Regions from separate parts of the Paenibacillus sp. J31R34 genome, predicted to be linked through region 1. Evidence: riboswitches for the same ligand, from Rfam matches in the RefSeq annotation. Region 1 holds a riboswitch; each other region holds the start of a gene.

Region 1 (7,771 bases):
ATTCACTGCCTACCGTCATGATCGATTCAGATTGCCTGTTCCTTTCTGATTTTACCCGCTTGATACCGGAAAATGCTGATTTTGTCGCCTGCCGCCGTGAAGAGCAGGAAGCCTTTTGTGAATATATCGCGTCCTTCTTTGTGATTAATTCCATCGAGAAAGCCCCTTCTTTTATACGGGAATGGCGAGAGGAAATGTATTATGGGACGGAAAATCATAAGGAAAGCCCGGCATTATCACGCTTAATCAATAAGGGCGGCTATCAGGTCTATGCGATCAAGGAGGATCTGGTGTCCTACACGGGTACTGAATTGACGGCGGATATAACCATCGCACACATGAAGTCGACCAGAGGATTGCGAACGGTAGAGCAGCGAGTTAACCAGCCGCATTTGAAAGCGTATAAGGAAAAGTATTTGACGGATATTCCTATTGCTGTGGTTGGGAAAGCACTTTCAGCGATGTTTCTGGAAACCGCCTCGGAGGCTGCACTGGAGCAAAGCTCCGGTAAAGATCGTCCCTCCGCTTTGGACAACCTTTCGCCAGAGAAAAGGGCACTGCTTCTAAAAAGGCTGAAAAAGGGCTGATTGCCCCTATGTATGACATACGTTGCCTTCACAAAAAGAGGGGTGTACGAAATGGAGCATTTGGAACAACGGTTAAAGCTCAAATATCCTCAATTGCAGCATACGGTTAAAACGATTAAATCGCCGCTTCGTTTTTGTCCCTTCGGGGCCCATGTTGATCATCAAGCTGGAATGGTAGCCGGAATGACGCTGGATATTTCTGTGGATATGGTTTATGTTCAGAACGAAGAGGAGTATATAAGGGTTCAAAGCTTGGATTTCCCCGACGAGGAGTATTTTCATCTGGAACAGGTTCCGGCGATGGTGCCGGGATTTTGGGGCAATTATTTAAGAGGGGCCGTTATGGCCCTAAGAAAGAACCATATATTAAAGCACGGTATTTATGCCTTAGTTAGAGGCAAGCATCCTATTGGCGGCTTGAGCTCTTCGGCAGCGGTAACGACCGCCTATCTTCTGGCTCTTTGCGATGTGAACGGGATTAAACTCCCGCAGCTTGAGCTCATTAACTACAGCCACTGGGTAGAGAACCATTTTATCGGGCTGAATAATGGCATACTGGATCAGTCAATCAATATTTTAAGCCGTGAAGGCTATTTGACCGTGATGGATACCAAAACCAAAAGCTATGAGCTGATCAAAAGACCGCAAGCGATGCCGGAATTTGAAGTCGTGATTGTTTATTCTGGTGTGAGCAAGGCATTGATTGGGACCGATTATAACAACCGTGTAGATGAATGCAAGGTGGCCGCATGGCTTTTGCACGAGATGGCTGGCTTGCCTATGAAAAACCTGAAAGGCACCCAGCTCCGAGATATCGAGTATGAGGTTTACCAAGAGTATAAGTCAGGCTTGCAAGGCAGATTTCAGAAGAGGGCGGAGCATTTTTTTACCGAAAATGAACGGGTTAAGCAAGGCGCCGAGGCGTGGAAGCAGGGGGACCTGCAAAAATTCGGCAGCCTGATGCTTGAATCGGGGGAAAGCTCCATTCATAATTATGAATGTGGCTGTCCAGAGCTGATCAGCATTTTCCATATCCTTAAGCATACACAAGGCGTATATGGAGCCAGGTTCAGCGGAGCGGGCTACAGAGGCTGCTGTATTGGTCTGGTGGACCCGGCGTATAAGGAGCAAATCAAAGCCGCCATTGATGCACAATATCCAAAGCAGCATCCGGCGTATAAGGATTTGTATCAAGTGTGCTTTAGCAAAACCGATGATGGCGCGCGAATCATATAACTGGGGTTAGAAGCGAGGGAAATACGAATGAAGGCAATTATTTTAGCAGCGGGTTATGCAACTCGCCTCTATCCTTTGACAAAGGACTTTCCAAAACCTCTTCTGGAGGTTGGAGGGAAAGCGATCATGGACCATATTATGGAGAAAATCGAAAGGGTTAGCTTGATTGACGAGATTTTTATTGTGACCAATGCCCGTTTTTATAGCCACTTTGTAGACTGGGCGAGCCAATCAGATTATTTCAAGCCGATTAAAGTCATTGATGATCGGACGACAAGCAATGAGAACCGCTTAGGGGCTATTGCCGACTTGCAGTTTGTCTTGGAACAGGAAAAGCTCGGCGATGAGCTTCTGGTCATGGCTGGCGACAATTTGTTTGATTTTGAACTAGCCGAAATGATTCGTTTCTATCAAAGGGCGAGTACGGATACGATTGCAGCCCACGAGATAGAGGACATCGATTTTCTTAGGCGCACAGGTGTTATCCAAATCGATGCTAAGGGTAGAGTCATAGATTTTGAGGAAAAGCCGGCACAGCCTAAATCCAGGTTGGCCTGTCCTCCCTTTTATATTTACCAGCAGTCAACACTCCCTTTAATCAAGCAGTATTTGGCAGAGGGCAATAACCCTGACGCACCGGGCAACTTTGTTCCTTGGCTGATCCAGCATAAGGAGGTTCACGCCTACAAGTTTGAAGGGAAGCGCTTTGATATTGGGACATTGGAGAGCTATCACGAGGCGAGGGAGCTATTCGCAAAGCAGAGTTAATTGGTAAAATGGCTGGGGTGTGTATGCAAGCGGGAGTCGCACTGCCACTTCTATTTGGAGGACTGAGGTTCCGCTATTTTGACTTTTGAATCGATTTCAGGCCGTTGGCGGACAGGAGATCCGTTATGACCTTCATCTTCCCGTTAAAATGGCTATTGGCGGGACAATAGCGGCTCCTGTGTCCGGGGCCTATGCCATAACCCGTGATTCAGTAGAAATAGCGGCTGCTGTGTCCGGCAAGTCCATCTTTATGGAAGTAGAAACATTAAAATCCCCAGCTCCTCCAATCCGTGAAAAAGGAGGAGCTGGGGATTTATTATGTTGCGAATAATCGATTCTTAATGAAGGGTCTGCAGAGCAGCAGGCGTAAACGGAATTAATTCATCCTGTCTTCCGCCTTGGACTTTATCTGCCCACGCAGGATCGACGAGCAGGGCGCGGCCAACAGCTACAAGATCAAATTCGCCCGTATCCAGGCGTGAAGCAAGATCATCCACATTAGCGTTTTCTGCGCCTTTGCCTTCGGTAAAGAGGCTCATGAAGTCGCCGTCCAAGCCTACGGAGCCAACGGTAATCGTTGGTTTGCCGGTAAGCTTTTTCGTCCAGCCTGCAAAGTTGAGCTCCGAGCCTTCAAATTCCGGCTCCCAGAAGCGGCGGGTCGAGCAGTGGAAAATATCTACGCCAGCTTCTACAAGCGGAGCAAGAAACTGTCCCAATTCCTCAGGAGTGCTCGCAAGCTTAGCTGTGTACTCGGACGATTTCCACTGCGAGAGGCGAATAATAATCGGGAAATCAGGTCCCACAGCTTGGCGGCAAGCTTCAATAATCTCGACCGCAAAACGTGTTCTCGACAGCATATCGCCACCGTAACGATCCGTCCGTTTATTCGTTTTCTCCCAGAAAAATTGGTCGATCAAATAGCCGTGCGCGCCATGGAGCTCAATGCCGTCAAAGCCAATTCGTTTCGCATCGGCTGCTGCTTGTGCGTAAGCTGCAACAAGGTCTTTAATTTCGGCTTCGGTCAAAGGCTCATTAACGACATCGCCCTCTGCAGTAATACCGGAAGGGCCGATCGGCAGTGCTTCTGGGTTCGGATGGGAGCCAACCTTGCGCGTTGTGCCAACATGCCAAATCTGTGGAACGATTTTGCCGCCAGCTGCATGAACAGCCTCGACGACCTTCGCCCAGCCATTTAATGCCGCTTCGCCATGAAAGTTAGGAATGTTTGGATTATCGGTGGCAGCCGGATGGTTAATCAGCGTGCCCTCTGTCACAATTAAGCCAACGCCATTTTCGGCGCGGCGTCTATAGTAGGCGACAACATCTTCACCAGGAACGCCATTTGGAGAAAAACCGCGGGTCATAGGTGCCATTACGACACGGTTAGGCAGGGAAAGTGGACCAGCAGAGAATGGCTTGAACAACGATTGAATGGAACTCATGAATAAAATACCTCCTAATCGAATGGAAAATCTATAATTCTATAAAAATAGATATAAAAGCATGAAATGAACAGGCATAAGCAAGGTTATAGCTCATCCTGAATCATTTCTTTGAAAAGCCGAATGTTAGCTTCATTGCGTCTGTAATAAGTGTGCTGTCCGATCCGCTTCGACTCCAGCAAGCCTGCTTTATGCATTTTCACTAAATAGCCGGATATAACGGATTGCGCAAGGCCCGATTTTTCAGCAAACGAACCAACGCAGACGCCTCCAGCAAACTGACAAGCATCGGTTAGATGGCATTGAGGCCCGAAATGCTCCTCAGGTGTTTTCAGCCATTTTAAAATATGGTACCGTTTCTCGTTAGACACAGCTTTAAGTATTGATAAAGTATCCATGAGGATTAGTATATCTACTTTTATAGAAATGTCAAATTGTTATTTTGTAAAACAGAAAGGAGCAGGCAGCCAGTTGAGCGAGAAAAAGAATGGCTCCAACTCATGAAAGATGAGCCGGAGCCATTATTATAAATATAGGAAAAGATATCGTAACGCGATCCTTTCCTATATTTCTCGGGTTGAAACGGGCCGCGCCGCCAAAGGACGGCGCGGCCCGTTTCACCTTGTGCCTATTTGTGATCGATAGGGTGGACTTTGCAATTATTCCGTTATCGGAAACCAGCCTGGCGCATGCGTAATGGCTCCCCACAAGCCATTCGGGATGACAAGACGCTCCTGATCCTGCTTGGACAGCGTAGTCACAATATCCTGCTCGTTACCTTGCTTGATTTTCTCCGTCCAATCCGGGTCGATAATGAGCTCGCGGCCTAGGGCGATGAACGGCACGCCGGAGTTTTTCGCTTGCAGAGCCTCTTCGGCAGTTGTGATGCCGCCAACTCCGATGAATGGAATGTGCTCGCTGTATTTTTCGACGAACCAGGCCATGCGGCTTTGCGAATCCTGTTCACCTCTGCGCGGCTTCGACCAGAAATCATTAAGCGACACATGCAAATAATCCAGCTTCTGCTCGATTAGAGCGTTAACCAGATGGTACGAATGCTCCATTGTCAAGCCTTCCTCTTCAGGCTCCTCAGGCGAGAAGCGATAGCCCACCAGAAATGGCTGTGGCGCTATAGCTGCGGCTTTCTGAACGGCTTCAACGACGTAGAGCGGGAAAGCCATCCGTTTATGGAGCGAGCCGCCCCAATCGTCGGTACGTACATTGGAAGCAGGGGAGTAGAATTGCTGCAGCAGATAGCCGTTGGCACCGTGAATTTCTACGCCGTCAAAACCAGCCTCAATTGCTCGGCGGGTCGCTTCGCCAAAGTCGGCGATAATCGCTTTGATTTCATCCTCGGTTAGCTCGCGTGGTACAATACCGCCTTCTTGCTGGGCAATGCTGCTGGCGCTCACCAAATCATCATTCGGCACTAGGCCAGGAAAGCAGGATCTTCCGCCATGAAAAATTTGCAAAATCGCCTTCGCGCCGCGGCTTTTAATCGCATCAGCCAGACGCTTGAGGCTTGGGATCATTTCGTCGGTATCCGCGCCAAATTCGCCCGGGAAGCCTTTGCCGTTGCGGCTTACGTAGACGCATGCTGTAACGACGATGCCGGGCCCCGCACTGCGACGGCTGTAGTAGGCGAGCTCCTCATCAGGCACTGTACCGTCCGGATTGGACGAGCAGGTTGTCATTGGCGCCATTACAATACGATTATGTACAGACATGCCATTCGTGAAAGTGAATGGTTCAAATAAAGGCTGAAATTGTGGTTTCATCAGTCGTTCCCTCCAGTTACGAAATGCTATCTACTTTATTTTATATCAGAAAATAAACAAAGGAAAGCGGAGTGGAAAGGTTGCTTAAATGAAAGGGCTGGTATATAATCAACCAGATTTGCAAACAACTGAAAAATTGTGGGAATAAGGTGCGACAGCTGCGGCTGGAGCTTAAAAGGGAAGTTCGGTGCAAAACCGACGCGGTCCCGCCACTGTTACGGATTAGCTGAAGCTACAAGGCCACTGATCTCGCTTAGCGAGAATGGGAAGGCAGCTTGCAGCATTATTTCCGGTAGCCAGGAGACCTGCCTGTTCTGACAACACTGCTGTAACCTACGGAGAATAGGGAAGTGTTAGCGCGCATGCTTATTTGCTATGATGGAAAATAACAATAACAGGCAGCTCTATCCTTCCTATGACTGGAGGCAGAGCTGTCTTTTTTTTGCGGATTTTTACAGGAAGATGATTTTACTAGAGGGAGAGGAAATAGAGAAGATGAAACGTACACAAACGGCAAGAAATAAAAAAAGAATGGGTGTTTTATTCAGCCTCTGCTTGCTGCTGGCGCTGATGGGCTGCAGTGGTGCCAATGGCTCCAATGAACCGAGCAGCAATAATGGGCTGTCGCAGCAGTCTGCTGCTCCTTCCGCCGCTGCGGATGCTGCTTCTGAAGAAATCGTGCTGGCTGCGCCGCGGGATTTAGCACCAGGACCACAAGATGCTTATTACACGAGCACTATTCTATACGTATGGGAGCCGCTAATTGCTGCTTCTGAGGATGGAAAGCCTGCTCCAAAGCTGGCGGAAGCGTGGGAAATGTCCGCTGATGGCAAGGAATGGACCTTCATGCTGCGCAAAGGCGTGACGTTCCACGATGGTGCGCCATTCAACGCGGACGCGGCGCTTGCAAATTTTGCCCGTTACAAGCAGGTGAGCCCGAAAAGCTCGCCGTTCTATACGCTCGACATCAACAATTCATACCCAAGCCTTCAGGAAGTCGTGAAGGTTGATGATAGCACGATTAAGCTTGTTTTCGAAAATCCGCAGCCGACGCTGCTGTATTCAATGATCAACTTCTCAAGTCCGATGTACAGCCCGAATAATTTTGACGACAACGGCGATTTCAACGGCCTGCCGCAAGGGACAGGGCCTTTCAAGCTTGTGCAGCATGAGAAGGATCAATTTTCTCTACTAGAAGCTTACGACGGCTATTATGGCGAAAAAGCAAAAGCTCAAAAAATCCGCGTCCGCGTCATACCGGATCCTGATACAAGGCTGGCTGCCCTGAAATCTGGCGAGATTTTGGGCGTCATGGATTTGGGAGCTATTCCTCCTGCCCTTGCCGAGGAGCTGCTGAAGGATGACCGCTTTGCTGTTTCGACGGCAAAATCGACGATTTCTCACTATCTGCATCCGAACGGTGCCAAAGCGCCCTTCAATGATGTGAAAATGCGTCAGGCGCTGAGCCTGATCATTGACCGCGAGCAGCTGGTGAAGGAGCTGTATTTGGGTTATCCGACCGCTACAGCCAACATTCTAAATTCGACCTCGCCGTTTTACAAGGACATTCCTGCCATTCATGATTCGGAAAAGGCAATTGCTCTGGCGCATGAGGTGCTTGGCGATAGCAGGCAGGCGGTTACGCTAATTGTGCCAACCTATGGGCTTGACCGTTATCCGTATAAAGCGCAGGCCGAGCTGCTTCAGGCTGTGCTTCAACAATTGCAGCTGGACGTTACGATTCAAATATTGGATGGCGCAGCTTACAAGGAAGCACAGGCACAAGGAAACTTCGATTTGGCTTTGGCCATTCAGGGGCTGCCGAACGGCGATCCTTATTCGATTTTAAACAATTATATGGCTAGCGAAGGCTCAAGCAATAAAAGCTATACGCTCGGTTACAGCAATGCCCGTGTGGATGAGCTGTTGAATCAGGTGAAGACGACGCTGAATATGGATG
Region 2 (7,771 bases), on a different contig from region 1:
GCCGGACGTGCTTTTGACTCAAATTTCCTTCGTATTCGGAAAGGAAGGGCAATTGGCTGGCGGCGAACGGGCCTCTGCCGAAACGGGCACGCAATTTTGGAAAGCAGGCACTGTAAAATTTACGGCTGGCGAAGATTGGATTGAAATGGACGGCGGTGCGCATGAACATTGGGCTAAATCTATTCGCGGCGCTGCATTCCCGGTTGATTGCCAGACGCTGGTTGTAAACGTGCTGACGCCTTATGACCGCACGTTTCATATCCGGTTGTCGCCTAGTGATGACAATAGGACGAGCCGGCAGTAATTTTATAGATAGCTTGGATTGATGAAAAAGGCAGTCGCTAGTCATGAGCAAGATGAATGACTAACGGCAGCCTTTTTGAAATATAAGAAATAATAAGTAATAAGTATCACCCTTATAAATGGGCTTATATTTCACTCTCGAAATGGTAGCTTTGCCGCCAGAGGACGGCGAAAGCCGTTTACCTTTAGTCTAGGCGGACCCAGCAGCAGCTATTTGCTCATTTTAGGCGATTTTGGAGGGTGAACGGACAGGAAAGCCGTTAAGACGGTTTTTCTGGCTATAAATGTTCATAAAGTGGCCGATTAGCTGCTGCTGTGTCCGCAAACCTGCTCAGTTCCCTCAATTTGCAACAAATAGCTGCTGCTGTGTCCGCCAAATGCCTATTTGATATTCTTTTGTTGCTACAGCCATCATCAGTGCGCGTCCACGCTATATTTGATCCTTTTGAGCTCCATTATTGAAAGTCAAAAAATACTTCCTCATCTTCAATGATGATCCACGGGTTTTTATCCAAATCAGCGACATTTTGCAGCGTATATTTTAGATAGAAAATGTCGTCCTTCCAATATTCTTTGACATAGACGGCTCTTAAGGTCGATTCGCCTTCAATCTGCTCTGGCAAAGAGATGTCCACACCAAAATAGTCTTCCTCACCCTTATCGCGATAAGGGTTGTTCTGCAAATACTTTAACCGAACGGAGTCCGAGGTTTTGCCAAAGTAGGCACTTGATTGCAGCTTTTTAAAGGCGTCGAATGAGGCGCATGATTGTGTACAGGCTTTCGTTCGTTCCCGAGAGTGGATTCTAAAATCATAATAGCTTTGCAACGTTTTATTAATGGCATCCTCTTCATCGTTCAGAGCAGAAGGCTCAGCGAGCTGTTTTTTTCCAGCATAAGAAGCTTGAAAATTTTCGATTTTATTAATTTTATCTTTAGGAAGTACAATTGTACGTTGATTGATATTGTCAAAACCGATAAAATAATCTGCTGAAATATCTAATTTAATGAAAGAGGCGAATGTATTATCTTCAAATGTAACTCTAGACATTTCGATTGAGCGCTCATTTTTTTGATATTCGGTGAGATTGATGTATTGTGCATGTATTCCAAAAAGATAAATAGATACTGAAATCGTGAAAAATAATAGGGTAAAGTAAGTTGCTTTATAAGTTATCGTCATTTTTATGGATTTTGTTAGCGCGTAAATGCCATATAAAATAAAAGAACAAATGAAATAAAAAATTAAATACTGAGTATATAGAGATACGGAAGGATTCCAATGAAAAAGCAAGTTTTGCAACAAAACAACTAGCATGAAGGAAAGTGTTGTAATAATGATATTCACAATCTGAATGAACGGATGGCTCCGATTTTTTAGTACAAAGCTAAACAGTTTTCTTATTTTTTTTCTAGAACGATGAATAGCAGGGCCAGTGAATTTTGTCTTTCTGCGCTTTTGAGTTGAAAATAGTGCTATAAATAAAAATGAAAAGGATAAGACCAGTGTTATATAAATACCATTGATTAAATAAAGATTCGTGGAAACAGGATAAACAGTCAAAAAATCTTTGAAAATAAATAATTCTCCTGTGAAACCACTAAAGGAGCCCTGTACATATAGAAAACCAAAATAATAAACCACGAATGGCAAATACCACAATTCCTTAAAGATTTCTAGCAGGTTCTTCAACTTATCAGGCATTCAGCAATCTCCCTCACAGCATCTTAGTAAAATAGTCCTATCCTTTTTATCGGATTTCGAATGCCAAAAATGTATAATACTAGTTTTTTTGACGCAAAAAAATACCCTGAGGGCTGAAAGCATTCAGCTAGCTCAGAGCATATATAATGCGGTAGCCTGTATAATAAAACAGCTCACGGAAGAAAAAGGGAAGCTGGGTTCGCAGGCTGCTGTATGCGGAAGTCGTTGTTGGGGAGGAGTAGGCGGTCATTTCCAGCTCGCTTGCCATCTTGAGCGCACGCTTCATATGCAGCGGATCACTGACGATTATAAAGGATTCTAGCGCATACGGCTCTGCAGCAGCTAACGCATATTTGAAATTTTCCTCTGTAATCTGCGATTGGTCTTCAATTAGAGTATGCTCAGGCTGCACGCCTTTTTCAATTGCATAGCTCCGTGATACTTCTGACTCTGCAAGCTCATCCACAGACCCGCGTCCTCCGGTGAAAATAATATACTCGGCATAGCCCAGCTCATACAGCTTTATAGCATGGTTCAGACGCTCCCGCAGCACGGGCGATGGCTGATCGCCCGAGACCGCCGTGCCGAGCACAAGGATGGCATCAACGGGCCTGGCCTCATCCTTCATGCTGAAAATCCATATTTCGCTCGAGAACCAGCAGAATAACCCAACTGTAGCTGCTGCAAAGCATAACACAAGCGTTCTGATTTTTTTCGAAACGAGCCGTTTTCTCATCACTTGCCCTTTCCTTATAAAATAATTTTGCCTCGCTGGTTGTTAGCCGATCATAATTTTACCTTCCGGATAGCGATACAGCTCCTTCTTCTCCTGCGTTGGAACGAGTGTAAACGCCAGCGTCAGCGGCCCAAGCCGCCCAGCGAACATCATAATAATAATCAGAACTTTTCCAATAACGGTCAAATGCGGCGTCAAGCCAAGCGACAGTCCGGTCGTACCGAAAGCCGATGTCACTTCAAATAGCAGAACGAGGAAATCGACATCCTCGGTCGTAGATAAAATCATTGTAAATAAAATAATCGCCGCCAGCGAAGCAATTGTAATCGTCAGCGCCTTGTACACCCGGTCCTTCGCCAGTCTTCTGCGGAAAAAAACGACATCCTCGCGGCCGCGAATCATCGCAAACACCGCTCCTATAAGAATCGCAAACGTCGTCACCTTAATGCCGCCGCCCGCAGAGCCTGGTGACGCACCGATGAACATGAGCAAAATAATGAGAAACTGCGTTGCATGGCGCAGCGACGGAATATCAAGCGTATTGGCGCCGCCCGAACGCGGTGATATACTTTGGAACAATGAGCTGTACAGCTTGCCGCTTATGCTAAGCGGCTCAAGTGTTTTGGTATTCGTAAACTCAAAAATAAAAATAACGGCAGCACCTGCAATAAACAAAATGCCTGTCGCATACAGCACAACCTTGGAGTGAAAGGATAGCTTGCGCGTTTTGGGGTAATCCCACATTTCCGCCAGAACGATAAAGCCGATACCGCCGAGAAAAATGAGCGCAATGACGATCACATTAATGATTGGATCGTTGACATGATTGACAAAGCTGCTGAACGGACCGTTCATCGGTCCCATAATATCAAATCCAGCGTTGGTGAACATCGACACGCTATGAAAAATGCCGAAGTACAGCGCCTTGCCGAAGGGCATTTCCGTTGACCAGCGCAGTGCGAGAACGAGAGCACCTACCCCTTCGATCGCAAAAGCATAAATGAGCACGCGCCGAATGAAGCGGACGATCCCTTCCAGCGAGGATTGATTCATTGATTCCTGCAGCAGCAGCCGCTCGCGCAGCGATATTCGTTTGCGCAGGGCAAGGGCGAACAGCGTAGACATCGTCATAAAGCCAAGCCCGCCAATTTGCATAAGCACGAGAATAACGAGCTCGCCAAAGGTCGAATAGTGGATGCCGGTATCGACGACGACAAGCCCCGTTACGCAAACAGCGGAGGTGGCTGTGAACAATGCGTCAATGAGCGGCGTTGCGTGATGATTTGCCGAAGCATGAGGCAGGGAAAGCAATAGAGTACCGGCCGCAATAATCGCGAGAAAGCCGAGCGTAAGAATTTGCGGCGGAGTCATTTTTAGAAAAATGGTTCTTAGTCTGAGCACACAGGTAATCTCCTTTATATGTAACGAAACAATGGTGTAGTTGAAAAAAACGAGCAGTTGTCGTCATTAACCGACAACGCCGTTTGTGCTTGAAATATAAAATCAATAAGGTTTACTCTTATTAATAATGTTTATATTTCTACGCGAAACGAGCTTGTGCTGCCGAAGGCAGGCACAGCCGTTTGCGCTTGAAATATAAGATCAATAAGTTTCACTGTTATTATAACGCTTATATTTCTACGCGAAACGAGCTTGTGCCGCCGAAGGCAGGCACAGCCGTTTACGCTTGCCACCTCATTATCTGGTATAATAGGCCAATATGCAACAGGAGGCGCTGGGGTGCCGCGATTAGGGAGGACAACGATGAAATCAAGATATATAGCAGGGATTTCGCTTGCCGTTATGGGGGCAGGCTTTATTACGACGAGATGGTGGCTGCCAGATAACGCATGGACGCATTTGCTGGAAAGCGGCTTTGAAGCAGGTCTGGTCGGCGGGATTGCCGACTGGTTTGCGGTGACAGCCCTGTTCCGCCATCCGATGGGCATTCCCATTCCGCATACGTCCTTGCTGCTCAAAAACCGGAGGAAAATCGAGGGCTCGCTCATCAGCGCCATGGAAAATGAGCTGCTGAATAAAGACAGCATTACCCGCAAGCTGTCGGGCTTTCAACTGTTCGCAGGTGCTGCATCGGCAGCGACCAAGCTGATTGGCAAGCGCAGGTTCAGAATGTCGGCAGTCGATTTTGCCCAGTCGGCTGTAGAGCGATTGCCTTTGGAGCGTATTAGCAGCGTGCTGCATGGCTTTTTGGCGGATTATGTGAAAAAGCAGGATTTTACGCCAATCGTTCGCAAGCTGGCGGATCGTTTCGTCCATGAGCGCTGGGATGAACGGGCGCTGGATTATGGCCTTGAGCATGTGGGCCACTGGATTCGCAAGCGTGAAACCGAGGAAATGCTCGGCAAGCTCGCCTTTAAGAAGCTGGAGGAGCTTAAGGTCGGCGGCTTCATGGGTTTTGCGCTGCAAGCTTTCGTCGGCTTTATGAACGAGGAGAAGCTCGGTGGTTTGATTCAGAACATGCTGCTCTCTACGATGCAGGAGCTTTCTTATCCTGGAAGCCCGCATCGGCAGAAGCTGCTGCTTGAGGTAAGAGCCCAGGCGGAGAAGCTTGCTGATAACGAAGAGCTAATGCTCAAGCTGAAGCAGCTTATTGAACAGGGTGTGAACAGCGTTGAAACGGAGCGTTTCATCCATTTGCGTCTGGAGGAGCTGCGGCAGCTTGTGCTGGACAAGCTGGAGGAGCAGCATCGCAGCGGTGGGCGCGCGATTGTGCAGGGATACCGTTTTGCAACGGATTATTTGAACGGCAAACAAGAGATGCTAGCCAATTGGGAAAACGGCATTCGCGGATATCTCGTTCGACTTATTGAGAACAATCACTATCGCATCGGTGCGCTTGTTCGAGATAATCTTGAGCGAATGGATGACAAGGCACTCGTCTCGATGCTGGAGGAAAAGGTCGGCAACGATTTGCAGTGGATTCGCGTCAACGGCGCATTATGCGGTTTTGTCGTAGGCGTCATTTTGTCCTTTTTCTAACAGGAAGCTCGGCTATTTACATTTATAGGGGACAGCCTGAATCTTTTGTGATAAGATCAAACTACAAAATGACCAATGAATAATAAAGAGGATTGACATGGAACGAGGTGCCTTTGCGCACGTCAAAGGGTAACAGGGAATCGGGTGCAAATCCCGAGCGGTCCCGCCACTGTAATCAGGGAGTTTTCCTTCACCAGCAGGAGTCACTTGGCCTATGCTTTAGGGCAGCCAGGGAAGACGAAGGAAAATGATGATCTGCTAGCCAGGAGACCTACCTCGTTCCAGCACCACAGTGCCTTCGCGGAAAGGATAGGTGTACGAACGAAAGCGATTGCTACCAGTCTATTTGCTGGCGCAACCGTCTATTTCTGCGTACACATGACCGTTTTCCCAGCGAAGGGGAGGCGGTCTTTTTATTTTTCAAAATATAGAGAAAGGATGGTTCCATCCTTTCTCTATATTTCTCGGAATGAAACGAGCCGCGCCGCCAGAGGACGGCTTTCGGCCGTTTCACCTTGCAGGCACTATAGAACAATCGGGAGGGTATTGAAACGAATGGTCAAGTTAAAAAGAAAGACAGCAGCAAGCACCGCTTTGCTGGTTATCGGCTTCACGCTTTTTTTACTGGTGAATGAGCCGCAAGCTGCCTATGCGATGCACATTATGGAAGGATTTTTGCCTGTAGGCTGGGCGATTTTTTGGTGGGTGGCCTTTATTCCTTTTTTCATCTTAGGTGTACGTGCTATTCGGAAAATTACCAAGGAAGCGCCAGAGCTTAAGCTGATGCTGGGCTTGGCAGCTGCCTTCACCTTCGTGCTGTCCGCGCTGAAAATTCCTTCCGTTACAGGAAGCAGCTCGCATCCGACGGGAACGGGGCTTGGAACGGTTATGTTCGGACCGCTGCCCATGAGCGTATTGGGTTCAATGGTACTGCTGTTTCAGGCGGTGCTGCTGGCGCATGGCGGGCTGACGACGCTTGGGGCGAATGCTTTTTCAATGGCGGTTGCCGGTCCCGCTGCGGGCTATGCGGTCTATCGGCTGCTGATGCGTTCAGGCAGCAAGCAAGGCCTGGCGATTTTTTCAGCTGCTGCTGTTGCTGATCTGGCTACTTATATCGTCACTTCCATTCAGCTCGCAGTTGCTTTTCCGGCTGTCGAAGGCGGCATTATCGCGTCGTTTATGAAGTTTGGCGGCATTTTTGCGATTACCCAAATTCCGCTCGCTGTTAGTGAAGGCTTGCTGACGGTATTGATCTGGAACTGGCTGCAATCTTTTAACACGGACGAGCTGTCTATTTTGAAGCGGAGAATGAAAGGGGAGCGCGTATAATGAGCCGCAGTGCCAAAAATATTTGGATTTTAGCCATTGTTGTTTTACTTGCCGTTGCGCCATTAATATTCATTAACGCCGAGTTCGGCGGCGCGGATGGGGCAGCGGAGGAAATGATCCAGACGATTGCACCCCATTATGAGCCTTGGGCGTCTCCGCTGACAGAGGTGCCGGGAGAAACAGAAAGCATGCTGTTCGCGCTGCAAGCTGCGATAGGCGCTGGCATTATCGGCTATGTGATTGGCCTATTTAAAGGGAAGTCGGAGAAAACAAAGCAGCAATGATGAAATGGATTGATACGATTTCTTATTCCAATCGCCTGCGGGATTTATCCGCCTTTTGGAAATGCGGGCTTGCAGCCCTGCTTCTGCTGCTTGCCTATCTCGCTCATCCGCTCGTGCAGCTAGCCATTTTTGGATGGCTTATGCTGTGGACGGTTGGCTACGCGAAAGTGCCTGCCAAGCTTTATATGGCGCTGCTTTTCTCCTCTTGCTTGCTGTTCGTTCTCAGCTTGCCAGCGCTGCTTATTGAATTCACTAGCAGCAGTAAAAGTGGCAGCGCAGCAGGAAGCCTGGCAGCTGAGAAAGCAGGCTGGGTGCTCGCTTCATGGGAGCCGATCAGCTTGTATGTGCCGGAAGCATCCTTAGGTCTGGCCGGACCTATTTTCACGCGTATTCTTGCTTGCTTGGCTTGCATGTTT
Region 3 (7,771 bases), on a different contig from region 1:
GCGCATCATATCGATGCGTACTTTCTCGGTTTTGCTGTATTCCGGATGCTGTTCAAATGCCTCCAGCAGCTTGCCCGTCATATCCTCGCCATTATGTTTAATTTGCACATACCACGTTTGGTGATTGATTCCTGCACAAATAATGTCTACCTCTTCACGCGGAAGGCCAAATACTTCGGAAATTTGCGCATGTCCGCCCTGAACACCATGACATAAGCCAATCGTCCGTACACCGCCATATTTATTGCATGCCCATGTAAGCATCGCCATGGGGTTCGCATAATTCATCAGCAGGCAGTTCGGCTCCGCCACCTCGCGGATATCCTTGCAAATATTCATCATTTCGGCGATGCCCCGCTGCCCATACATAATGCCGCCTGCACAAATAGTATCGCCCACACATTGGTCTATGCCGTATTTGAGCGGGATGTCTACATCGGTCTGAAAAGCTTCCAAACCACCGACGCGAATCGTTACAAAAATGTAACGTGCATCCTTTAGCGCTTCCCGGCGATCGGTCGTAGGCTCAATTTCAATTGCTAGGCCGTTCTCATTAATATCCCGTTGGCATAGCTGGGTAACCATGTCGAGATTTTGCGGATTAATATCCTGAAAAGCGACTTTGATGTTATTAAACTCTGGAACGGTCAGCAAATCACGCAGCAATCCCCTAGTAAAACCAATACTTCCTGCTCCAATAAACGCAACTTTAAATGACATTGATTTACGCCTCCAATGGCTCGCAATATAGTAGTGAACAATACGCTAATTGTAGCACCGGCAGCGTGGAGGCGTTTGCACAATTGTAACTTCTATTTTGCTTCTTTGTATAAAATTCTAACTTTATAAGTTGAACGATTGACTAGCGCTCCACTTCCTTACGCACCGCGCGGCGATAGGCCAGCGGCGTTTCGTTCGTATATTTTTTGAAAAGGGTACTGAAATATTGGCTGCTGTTCACGCCGACATAATGGCAAATATCGCTGACCGGAATATCGGTCTGCTCCAGCAGCATTCGCCCCTTCTCCATCCGAAAGCGCATGACGTAGTCCATAACCGAGCAGCCCGTTCCCGCTTTAAATATGCGGTGGAAATACCCCGGGTGCAGCCTCACCGCCGCCGCAATATCCTTGACCTGAATGTCACGGTCATAATTTTGCTGAATAAAAGCGATGCTCTCGCCCACATAAAACTCCGATGCATCATGCGACTGGCTGGAGGCCTCCTGTGCAAGCCTGCCAATTTGAACGAGCAGCTGCGTCAGTTGAAGTGCAGTGAGAAGCTGCTCCGCGCGCCGCTTGCCGTCCAGCTCCAGCACGAGTGCCTTCAACATTTGATACACATCGCTCGGATCGTAAAGCAGCAAATAATCGTGCTGCACGGCGAACAGCGCCGCAAGCGCACGATCTGTCTCCGCCAGCCGTTTAAGGGAAGGAAGTCCCACACCAGTATGGCTAAAAATAAATTCAACATTGAGCATCCGGCATGCGGTGCCCTCCGCAACGTGAAGACGGTGAGCGACCATCGAGTCGATGACGATGAAATGCCCTTTTTCCATTGGGATGGATTTATTCGGCAGCTCTACCGTGCAATCGCCTGATATGACATACATAATTTCAACAGCGCTATGCTGATGGTAAGCCATTTCGAAGCCATTCCATTCCTTAAAATAATAGGCTACCACTCGCGGATACTGCTCGGCCTGCATTAATTGCCCCTGAAAAATACCCCTTCTTTCCACTTCATCGTCCCTCCTCTAAGTAAACACCTTCCAAGCTGCTTACAGCAGCCTGCCGTTATCTTTAGCGAACCACAGCCGCATCGTCAGCATGCTGAGCACAATTGACGTCAGCGACGACGAAGCCGACATCGCAAATACGATCAATATTTGATAGCGGACCGCCTCAATCGGGTCTGCCCCGGCGACGATCATCCCTGTCATCATGCCTGGCAGCTGCACGAGTCCGACCGTCTTCATGCCGTCCAGCGTGGGAATGAGACTGGAGCGCACCGCCCGGCGCACCGCTTGGCGAATCGCCTGCTTCGCCGTCGCTCCAAGCGCCAGCAGCGTCTCAATCTCTCCCCGCGACGCTTCAAGCTCCCGTTTCATATGGTTTAAATAGAGGCCGCATACGATCATGGAGCTGCCGATAATCATCCCACTGACCGGAATGATATACCTTGGCTCAGCCTCAATAATGCGAAGCGAGAGCAGCAAGGCGAGCGTTACCGCCTCCGTGCCTGCCAATGTAAGCGCAATGCGCAGCCGGATACCCTTAACCGGCATGGCGCGGGAGCCGGCATTCCATGACGCAACCGTAATCATTGAAATAATAATAAGCACAATAAAAATCGGATGATTCGTCTCAAAAATAAAATGCAGCAAAAAACCGATAAACAGCAGCTGCACAGCGGAGCGAAGCGTACCTGTAATAATCTCCTTCTCCAGGCCGAGCTTTTGCTTCATTGAGATAAATGTCGTAATGGCGACAAATACCAGCGTGCAGGCGAGCGCAATATTATTCATGCGGGTCTTCCCCCTGCTCCGGCGCATGCTGACTATGTAAAAAGCTGCGCGCCTGCTCTGACCCGGGATTTGTGAAAAAAGCTTCCGTAGCGCTTTGCTCCAGCAGCCTGCCCTCCGCCATAAACCAGATACGCCCGCTTATTTGCCGTGCCTGCTCTAGATCATGAGTAATCCAGATGAATGCCGTGCCTTCCTTCGAGCACCATTCGCTTAGAAACTGCTCTACCTGCCGCTTGCTCTTCGGATCAAGCGATGAAGTCGTCTCATCCAGCAGCAGCAGCGGGGAACGGAGCACTAATGCCCGTGCAAGGGCTGTCCTTTGTTTTTCCCCGCCAGACAAGCTTTCCGCCTCTTTGCTCCATTCGATATGCCCAAGGCCGACGCCTTCCATACAGCGCCTCGCCAGCGCGTCATCGAACGGCTTCCCTTGCAGCTCGCTTACCGTGCGCAAGTTGTGCTCGACCGATCCCGGCAGCATGACCGGCGTCTGAGCAACGTAACACACGATGCGCCGCCACTCCTCGGGCTTCCACTCGATGCTTGTCCGTCCTTTCAGCAATAGCGTTCCCGCATCCAGCTCACCAAGCAGCGACACGATTCGCAGCAGCGTGCTTTTGCCCTGACCGGATGTGCCCAGCAGCGCAATACGCTCCCCGGCCTGCACCTGTGCTGTAATCCCTTCAAAAATCCATTCGGGATGTTTTCTATATTTTGATACGTTATCCAATGTTAATAAGGGGGCCACCGAGCTCTCTCCTTCATCCATAACCTGCATTTCACCATTATACTCTGCTCCCCGTCTGCTCGAAAGAGGACAGCCTGACGACGATTGGGAGCAGCAGCCGTACTGTATCCGCACTCATAGGCAATTGTGTCTTTTTCGCGACTACCCTTCGGCTAATGTGGCAAGAAACGGAGGTTTTTTAGTTGACAACAATGGGGGTCGCATGCAATGATAATGATAATTGTTATCAGTAATGAATTTAAACATAAAGATGAGGTGTTGAGCCATGGCATTTCAGCAACCATATAGCATTCTGATTGTTGATGATGAGGAGCATATCCGCAAGCTGCTCAAGTTATTTTTGAAAAAAGAAGGCTGGATCGTCGAAGAAGCCTCCGACGGCATCAACGGCTTGTTTAAGGCGATGCAATACAATTATTCAATGATTTTGCTGGACCGCAATATGCCGGGGATGGACGGGCTTGAATTTTGCCGCGAGCTCAAGAAGAAAAAATCGACACCCGTCATTATGCTTTCCGCCTGTGGCGAAGAGGATGACCGGCTCGACGGCTTCCAAGCGGGCTCCGACGATTATGTCGTTAAGCCATTCAGCCCGCGCGAGCTGATGTACCGCATTAAGGCGATCATTCGCCGCACCTCGGAGTTTGCTTATCGCGCCTTGCAGCGCAAGCAGACACCTGATCTTACGCTGCCAGGACTCGTGTTCGATTATGATTCGAGGCAAGTGATTGCCGGAAACAGCAAGGTAAAGCTGACGTTCCGCGAATATGAGCTGCTCAGGTTTATGGCAGCCAACATCAATCAGCCCATTTCCCGCGAGGATTTAATGCGGCGAATTTGGGGCTATCAATCGCTCGGCGATTACCGGACGATTGATACCCATGTAAAGCGGATCAGAGAAAAGCTGAACCGCGTCCACCCCGAATCTGCCTCCTTGATTCAGACGGTATGGGGCATTGGCTATTGCCTGATGAATCCCGCGGCAGAGACCATTTAGGCGGGCGGCTGCAGCAGGCAGAATTGCATTACCTGTCTATATTGGCCTGTTTTCCTGCCTGCCATGTCCCCGCTCCCCCGGCTTTGACCATCCCCGCTTCAAATAAAGCAAAAGCTCCGCATGCGCCAATCAGCGCAAGCGGAGCTTTTTTAATATTCATACCCTATGAACAACGATACGAATCGTCCTGATCATTACAATTACTTCATTACTTAGCCAGTTGCTCCCGTACTTGTTCCGTCGCTTGAATCATATTGCGCAGCGATGCAACTGTCTCATCTACACCACGAGTCTTAAGTCCGCAGTCCGGGTTAATCCAGAACAATTCTGGCTCAAGCACGTTCAGGGCGCGTTTGATCATCGATGTCATTTCCTCTACTTCCGGCACGCGCGGGCTGTGAATGTCGTATACGCCAAGGCCAATACCCAGCTCATACGTGTGCTCCTCGAAGCTGTGAATCAGCTCGCCGTGGCTGCGGGATGTTTCAATGGAGATAACATCGGCATCGAGCGCGCGAATGGAATCAATAATGTCATGGAATTCACAATAGCACATATGCGTGTGAATTTGCGTCGTATCCTTAACGTCAGAAGTGGACAAGCGGAAGGAAAGCACCGCCCAGTTCAAATATTGCTCCCAATCTTCACGTTTAAGCGGCAAGCCTTCGCGAAGGGCAGGCTCATCCACCTGAATCATTTCAATGCCTGCTTCCTCCAGCGCCTTCACTTCTTCTGCCAGGGCAAGTGCGATTTGGTAAGCAACCTGCTCGCGAGTCAAATCGCTGCGGACAAACGACCAGTTCAAAATCGTAATCGGGCCTGTCAGCATGCCTTTCACCGGCTTAGAAGTCAGCGACTGGGCATAAACGGTTTCTTCGACAGTCATCGGCTTGCTGAACTGCACATCGCCGTAAATGACTGGTGGTTTTACACAGCGCGAGCCATAGGATTGCACCCAGCCATTTTTCGTGAAAGCAAAGCCTTCCAGCTTCTCTCCAAAAAACTCAACCATATCCGTACGCTCAAATTCCCCATGAACGAGCACATCAAGGCCAATCTCTTCCTGCAGCTTGATCCAATGCTGAATCTGCTCCTTAATGAATACGCGGTACTGCTCCTCGCCCAAATCACCACGGCGCCATTGCTGCCTTGCTTGGCGTACTTCCGCCGTTTGCGGGAAGCTGCCGATTGTCGTTGTCGGCAGGAAAGGCAGCTGCCAGCGTTCCTTCTGGCTCACTTGGCGCTCTGCAAATACCGCTTTGCGCTCCGACGGCTGTGCATCGATGCTCGCTACAGCGGCATGAACGCTTGCACGGCCACGGGACGGCGATGCGGCAAGTGCAGCCAAAGCGGCTGCATTGCGATCAAACGCCTCTTTTACCGCTGCTTCTCCTTCATTCAGCGCAGTTGCAAGAACGGCAATTTCCTCCAGCTTCTCATTGGCATACGCCAGTGCGCCTGCAAGCTCTGCTGGCAGTGCCGTTTCAAGAGCCGCCGATACAGGTACATGCAGCAGGCTGCAAGAGGAGCTTACAATTAGGCGGTCGTTTGGCACGACTTTAGCAATGCGGGCAAGCAGCGCTTTGCGCTCCTGAAGATCCGCCCGCCAAATGTTGCGGCCATCAATTACACCTGCACCCAGAACTTTATCCTGCGGGAAGCCGATCGACTCAAGCTGCTGCAGGTTCTTTTCAGCGCCGGCTGTGAAGTCCAGGCCTAAGCCCTGTACAGGCAAAGCCGCGATTGCAGCAAAATGCTGAACCGATTCGAAATACGTTTGCAGCAGCAAATTGAGCTTAGGTGCCGCTTCATGAAGCTGTGCATAAATGCTTTGAACAAGCGCCAAATCTGCATCAGAAACATCTGTTACGAGCGAAGGCTCGTCAATTTGTACCCATTGCACGCCTTCTTGCTCCAGCTCGCGCAGCACCTGTGCATACAGCGGCACATACTGGGCAGCAACCGTAGCAAGCTCAGAAGCGGCATAACCTTTAGAAAGCTTGAGGAATGTATAAGGTCCAACAATGACTGGTTTGCCTTCGATGCCCAGCTTTTCCTTTGCCTCGCGGTAAGCGATCAATGGACGGTTCTCGGTCAGAGCCGGCGTAATGCCCTTCAGCTCAGGAACAATGTAGTGATAGTTCGTATTGAACCATTTCGTCATCTCGGATGCCGACGCCGTTTTATTGCCTCTCGCCATGGCGTAATAGGTCGTTACCGATACAGGGCCGCCTGTGTAACCAAAGCGCTCAGGCACGACGCCAAACATAGCCGCTGTATCAAGGATATGGTCATAATACGAAAAATCATTTACCGGAATGAGATCAATTCCGGCCTGTTTTTGCAATTGCAGATGGTTTAGACGAATCGTCTCCAGCTGCTTCAAGAAATCCGCTTCCGCAAGCTTGCCGCTCCAGAACGCCTCCAGCGCTTTTTTCCATTCTCTGTTTTCACCGATACGCGGATATCCCAAACTGCTGCTTTTTACTTGACTCATTTTTATTGCCTCCTGTTTTTCATTATTCACCCTAGTGGATGGAAGTTATAATTCTTTGTTATTTCATCAACAAACTCAGATATATACTTATGGCATTGCGAGCGAATTTCTTCGCGGCGGCCTTTCCCTATACATCCGATTTGCTGCCAGCCAGAAACGATTAAATACAAAAAGGGACGTCCTACCCTGTACAGAAATGTGGGTAAAGACGCCCCTCGTTTCAACAAACGATGGCTGCCATCTTTAACACCTCCCTATCTCCCGTAGGTAATGCAGTGTATAGAATAAGGCAGGTCTCCTGGCTCCAGCATCATCATCGCTGCGCTCGCCTTCCCGGCATCATGCCAGTGGCTTTATTGTGCAGAACTCCGCTGTTACAGTGGCGGGACCGCGCCGGTGTTGCACCGGACTTCCCTTTTAAGCTCAAGACGTTACGCAAGAGCACCTTATTCCTCGCTATTTAGTTGGTCAATCTTTATTTATACAAGGTGAAACGGTTGTCGCGTCCTTTGGCGGCGCAGCTCGTTTCAGTCCGAGAAATATAGAGAAAGGATGGAAAAATCATATCCTTTCCTACTATTTCAAGCAACATGTATAACTATACACACTTTCGTGTTTTTATACAACAAAAGATTTTACAGCCGCTTTAAATTGTTCGAGCGTGCGCGGCGGCGGCTGTGTTCCCCTCAGCTTGGACGGCAGAGCCTCCCATGCTTCCAGCACCATTGGCAGCGTGAGTCCAAGGCTTCTGAGACGCTCGCCTTCGCGAAATACCGTCTCCGGCGTACCCTCCAATATACAGCGGCCCTCATTCATAATAAAAATCCAGTCCGCCCAAGCATAGGCCATATTCATGTCATGCGTGGCCATAACCGGAGTTATGCCGCTCGCATGAATGCGGTCCAGCTCAGCCATCAGCCGCTGCTCCGATATCGGATCGAGATAAGCAGCCGGCTCATCAAGCAGTACCAGCTCCGGCTCCAGCGCCAGCACGCCGGCAAGAGC

The links. A riboswitch is a leader RNA that binds a small molecule or an ion and turns the genes downstream of it on or off. The one in region 1 is predicted to bind cobalamin.
Region 2: linked by a shared signal. The riboswitch ahead of AC50YG_RS16745 (energy-coupling factor ABC transporter permease) and the one ahead of AC50YG_RS09870 (ABC transporter substrate-binding protein) in region 1 are both predicted to bind cobalamin.
Region 3: linked by a shared signal. The riboswitch ahead of metE (5-methyltetrahydropteroyltriglutamate--homocysteine S-methyltransferase) and the one ahead of AC50YG_RS09870 (ABC transporter substrate-binding protein) in region 1 are both predicted to bind cobalamin.

The regions. Positions count from the first base shown of each region.
Region 1 is NZ_JBXENU010000003.1:104,692-112,462, forward strand. It holds gene AC50YG_RS09840 (hypothetical protein) at 1-587, shown strand, start outside; gene AC50YG_RS09845 (GHMP family kinase ATP-binding protein) at 639-1,823, shown strand; gene AC50YG_RS09850 (nucleotidyltransferase family protein) at 1,851-2,591, shown strand; gene AC50YG_RS09855 (NADH:flavin oxidoreductase) at 2,930-4,033, opposite strand; gene AC50YG_RS09860 (ArsR/SmtB family transcription factor) at 4,120-4,431, opposite strand; gene AC50YG_RS09865 (NADH-dependent flavin oxidoreductase) at 4,693-5,811, opposite strand; cobalamin riboswitch at 5,941-6,138, shown strand; gene AC50YG_RS09870 (ABC transporter substrate-binding protein) at 6,307-7,771, shown strand, end outside.
Region 2 is NZ_JBXENU010000005.1:395,782-403,552, forward strand. It holds gene AC50YG_RS16720 (hypothetical protein) at 1-304, shown strand, start outside; gene AC50YG_RS16725 (hypothetical protein) at 759-2,006, opposite strand; gene AC50YG_RS16730 (YdcF family protein) at 2,134-2,742, opposite strand; gene AC50YG_RS16735 (TrkH family potassium uptake protein) at 2,785-4,113, opposite strand; gene AC50YG_RS16740 (DUF445 domain-containing protein) at 4,507-5,742, shown strand; cobalamin riboswitch at 5,831-6,035, shown strand; gene AC50YG_RS16745 (energy-coupling factor ABC transporter permease) at 6,298-7,071, shown strand; gene AC50YG_RS16750 (energy-coupling factor ABC transporter substrate-binding protein) at 7,071-7,355, shown strand; gene cbiQ (cobalt ECF transporter T component CbiQ) at 7,352-7,771, shown strand, end outside.
Region 3 is NZ_JBXENU010000005.1:404,424-412,194, reverse strand. It holds gene AC50YG_RS16795 (alpha-glucosidase/alpha-galactosidase) at 1-720, opposite strand, end outside; gene AC50YG_RS16790 (AraC family transcriptional regulator) at 863-1,741, opposite strand; gene AC50YG_RS16785 (ABC transporter permease) at 1,781-2,527, opposite strand; gene AC50YG_RS16780 (ABC transporter ATP-binding protein) at 2,520-3,272, opposite strand; gene AC50YG_RS16775 (response regulator transcription factor) at 3,538-4,269, shown strand; gene AC50YG_RS16770 (hypothetical protein) at 4,298-4,429, opposite strand; gene metE (5-methyltetrahydropteroyltriglutamate--homocysteine S-methyltransferase) at 4,478-6,766, opposite strand; cobalamin riboswitch at 7,038-7,230, opposite strand; gene AC50YG_RS16760 (energy-coupling factor ABC transporter ATP-binding protein) at 7,385-7,771, opposite strand, start outside.